Regions from separate parts of the Oceanobacillus sp. GQ8 genome, predicted to be linked through region 1. Evidence: predicted binding sites of a transcription regulator. Region 1 holds the regulator's gene; the other holds the start of a gene.
What was found. The regulator LexA, encoded in region 1, represses DNA repair genes until DNA is damaged. The targets are predictions, from matches to a motif close to CGAACATATGTTCG.
Positions count from the first base shown of each region.

Region 2: a site for LexA is predicted at 1,285-1,298, ahead of AC6CHS_RS04850 (DNA polymerase IV). Genes of this name have one in related genera too.

Region 1 covers NZ_JCAXEV010000001.1:615,784-617,993, forward strand. The annotation lists gene AC6CHS_RS03310 (YneB family resolvase-like protein) at 100-738, opposite strand; gene lexA (transcriptional repressor LexA) at 1,026-1,649, shown strand; gene AC6CHS_RS03320 (amidohydrolase) at 1,744-2,210, opposite strand, start outside.
Region 2 covers NZ_JCAXEV010000001.1:922,669-924,878, forward strand. The annotation lists gene AC6CHS_RS04840 (DUF4166 domain-containing protein) at 1-192, opposite strand, end outside; gene AC6CHS_RS04845 (DoxX-like family protein) at 194-1,105, opposite strand; gene AC6CHS_RS04850 (DNA polymerase IV) at 1,315-2,210, shown strand, end outside.

The DNA of each region.
Region 1 (2,210 bases):
AGCTTTATCTTTTAAAAAATCTATTTTACTTCTGAATACAACAAAAAACAAGAGCCATTAGCTCCTGCTTATTTATTTTACGCCTATTAAGGCTTATATTCAAGTATCTTGCAGTTCCTTATACCTCCGATGGACCGTCGCTTTTGAAACAGGGTAACCCATTCCATTTAATGTACTCGTAATCTCTTCAAATGTCAGTTTTTTCTCTCTAAGTCTAACCACTTCTTCTATAGGAAAGTCAACTCTATCACGCCCTGGCGCATGATGCTGGTTTTTGAGATTATCAGCAGGATTATATCCTTGTTCTACTGCGCGTCTCATTCCTCTTTTAATCTTTGCATTGTGAATTTTCCGCTGGTATTCTTCCACTATCCCAACAATTTGCAAAACCATAGAGTCTGATTCTGATAGTTCAAGCTTCCCATCATGCATTGCTGTATATACATCTATACGGAGCTTTTGAAGCTGATGGAACAACGCAATTTTGGTATTCCCACGCCCTAGTCTAGTTTCATCCTGGATGAGTAGACAGTCAGCATCTTTAGCTGCAAATATATCGAGCATCTCAAATATTCCATTTCGCTCTATTTCATAGCCACTCTTCTGTTCTTCTATACAAGCTATTACATTAAAATTATAGCGTTCTGCTAATCCCGTTAGCTCTATTTTTTGTCTAGCAAGAGAGGTCTCTTGGGTATGTTTGTCGGTACTCACGCGACAGTAGATAATTGCATTCAACACGCTTACTCCTTCTTAAACCATTTAACTCGTAATCATAGTAAAGTACAGGAATCCCAGCGTCAAGGCAAAGGCAACTATATAAAACAAATCCGTTTTTGTAAGTTTACTAAACATAGTCTCATTCCCTCCTTCTCTAAATAGGAACCTTTGTTCGCTTATTTGTAATTTTAATTATAGCAGAACATATGATCCTGTCAAGACTTTTTCTCGAACGAATGTTTGCTTTATGTGGAATCAAATGGTAAACTATTAATAATTAATCTTATGGGCGAGGTGAAACATTTATGTCAAAACTATCAAAACGTCAGCAAATGATTTTAGATTATATTAAAGACGAAGTAACAAAAAAAGGATATCCGCCTTCCGTCCGGGAAATTGCCGAAGCTGTTGGACTTGCCTCAAGTTCTACAGTGCATGGACATTTATCTAGAATTGAAAGCAAAGGATACATTCGACGAGATCCGACTAAGCCAAGAGCAATTGAAATACTTGATTTGTCGGAAGGAAACAATATCCCAAGAGAAGAAGCTCGCTATGCTCCTGTAATCGGGAAAGTAACAGCAGGCCTACCTATTACAGCAGTTGAAAACATCGAGGAATTCATTCCTCTACCAACCACAAGTGCCGGACCTGATGATAATCTTTTCGTATTGGTTATCGAAGGGGAAAGTATGATTGAAGCAGGAATACTTGATGGGGATATGGTTATCGTGAAACAGCAGAACACCGCACAAAACAGTGATATAGTTGTTGCGATGACAGATGAAAACGAAGCGACAGTGAAAAGGTTCTTTAAAGAAAAAGACCATATTCGCCTCCAGCCTGAGAATGCAACGATGGATCCGCTTCTATATGATAATGTAACTATACTAGGTAAAGTAATTGGCTTATATCGTAATATTCATTAAATAGCGCAACGCATAGTATCATGCACTCGTCTTTCGATCATGCCAAATATCTTTTTCTCACAATAAAAAAACAGCTGCCTCGAGGGCAGCTGTTTTATTGTTCCATTATTACTTTGGCTGATTGGAAAAGAATTTTAACAGCAGGCAATAACGTGTCTTCTTTAATATCAAATTTCTCATTATGATGCCCTGCAGTCAGTTCTGTTCCGAATACACAGTAGGTTGCCTTTCCGCCGTTTTTCTGCACTTCGTTCATAAAATAGGTCGCATCCTCTGATCCTCCTGGTGTGTTATCCTCCAGTCGACTTTTTTCAATATCTGGGGATAATTCGGCACATTGGTGGAGGATACCTGCTAGGTCCAACGAACATTTACAGCTTAGTGCCTCGCCTACTGTTTCAATCTTATGTTCTACTTGGTACATGGTAGCCGCTCCACTGACGATAGATGTCACCTGTTCTTTCACATAATCATTTATTTCAGAAGTCTCTCCTCGCGTTTCCACTTTCATGCTAGCATGGTTGGCAATTATATTTCTACCTGCACCAGCTTCTAGCTGCC
Region 2 (2,210 bases), 310 kb from region 1:
TGGAAAAAGTAATTTTCTTTTTACACCAATCCAGCCAAGCGGCAGTAAGCCTTTTGGCACACCTTTTATTCGTTTCATGACACCCCTTGCTTCAAATGGACGGTCTTGTAAAAATGTATAGCGTTGTTGTAGTTTTGGGTGTAATTGGTAAAACGCTTGGCCTAATATTTGTTCGTAAATCGAGGTGGTCATGTTAATCTCCTTGCTTTCTTTTACAGTTTTTTGCAGTTGGCACCCCTCGACTTGCCATACAGCCGACCCAGGTTAAAACAAGCAATGCCACGTTAAAGGTGAGGGCATTGAATGGCGCGGTGAGCTGCTCTGGTGCAGCAAAAATTGCTCCTACTGTCAGGAGTGGAAAAGCGATAAACTGCAGTCTGTACAGCTGACGTTTCTTCCGATAGAATAGCCAGCCTAGCCCGAATAGTACTTCCAGTGTCCCAATTATTATCACTAGCATGATCGCTGTTTGGTCATCTACAGGAAAAACCTGTTGTAGCATGGACAGTTCTGCCGGATGCTGGTTTATGACCTTTGGCACTAAACCATGATAAATCCAGACAAAAGCGAAGAAAATAGCAGTGATCCATTGGGTAAAAAACCGTGTATACTGTGCCCATGGTTGTTCCCCTTTTTCTAGCCATCGCTTTACAACATCAAAACTAAGCGCAGTGGCCCAGCCGATTAACGGGCGAAATAATAGCATATCAAAGAGACTTCCAAGCTTGCCAAAGCGTGTTTCATAATTATATTGGGTAAGGAAGGTGACGGTGTTATCACTTTCTGGCTTGTACTTCCAATACCCTCTTCCTTCTCGAATAAGAGAGATTTTCTGATCCGTGCCAAAATGCAGTGAAGACGTTCTTGCATCGTCCTTTGCTTGATAGCTGCCCACACTTTCGCCCCAGCCTTTAATACGTACTCCAAATCCAATTTTTGTTTGATACGAAAACTGCTGGGGCTCGCCTTCCTTTTTTGGTAAATATGTAATGGAGGAAAATCGCAGATCCCATTTTTCATGCAGGTCAGGGCGCTGGGTTGCCTCCCATAAGGATTCCATGTCTGTATGTATTGGTAATTCCACATAGATTGGTTTGGGCTTCATAATACCTCCCCTTAGAAATATGTTTATTTCAAATATAACATAAATTGCGTTATCTTTTTTCCTGTTTTCAAAGCTGGCGAATAAGTAAGTTTTCCTACTCCCTATCAAATGTTAGGTGTACAAATCGAAGCTTTCATAAATTACCATTGCTAAAACTAGGTCGATTGGCATATACTATCAGAACAAATGTTCTGTGAGAGGTGAAAGAAATGGACTACTCCAAATATGCTCGCAATGATGTGCTCTGTATTGATATGCGCTCCTTCTATGCAAGCGTGGAGGCAGTAAAAATGAACCTAGATCCTATGTCTGCACTGCTGGCCGTTGTCGGGGATCCCGATCGACCGGGAAGTATTGTCCTGGCCGCATCGCCGGCACTAAAGCAAAAATATGGGATCAGCAATGTTAGCCGTTTCTTCGAGCTACCGAAACATGACCCCGAGTTGTACATCGTACAGGCTCATATGGCAGACTATTTATACGTATCATCAGAGATTACGAAGCTACTATATCAGTACGTACCAAAAGAAGCCATCCATCAGTATTCTGTTGACGAAGTTTGGGTAACGGTTAATGGAATGGAAAAATTATTTGGCACACGTTGGGAAATCGCCGAAAAAATAAAAGAAGATATCTTAGAAAACTTTGGCATCACTTGCTCTATTGGGATTGGGGATAATAAATTCCTCGCAAAAGTGGTGATGGATTTGCATGCAAAAAAAGTTGGCATTGCCGAGTGTCGCTATGAAGATGTAGAAGAGAAGCTTTGGCCATTCCCTGTGGAAAAAATCTGGGGAATTGGCGGCAGAATGAAGCGTAATTTAAATCGTATGGGAATTGTCACGCTTGGCCAAATTGCCCGTTTCAGTCTTGACCAGCTGAAGAAACGATTTGGTGTGATGGGAGAGCAGTTATACTGGCATGCATGGGGTATAGATCTTAGCCCGGTGTTTGGCAACTTTACGAAAACGGAACAAAAAGGCTTTGGCCATGGTATTTCCCTCTTAAGGGATTATTCGGCAGAAGAGGCCCCTATTTGCATCCTGGATTTATGTGAAGAGGTATGCCGCCGTGCCCGCACAGCTGACCAAGCTGGGAGAACTAT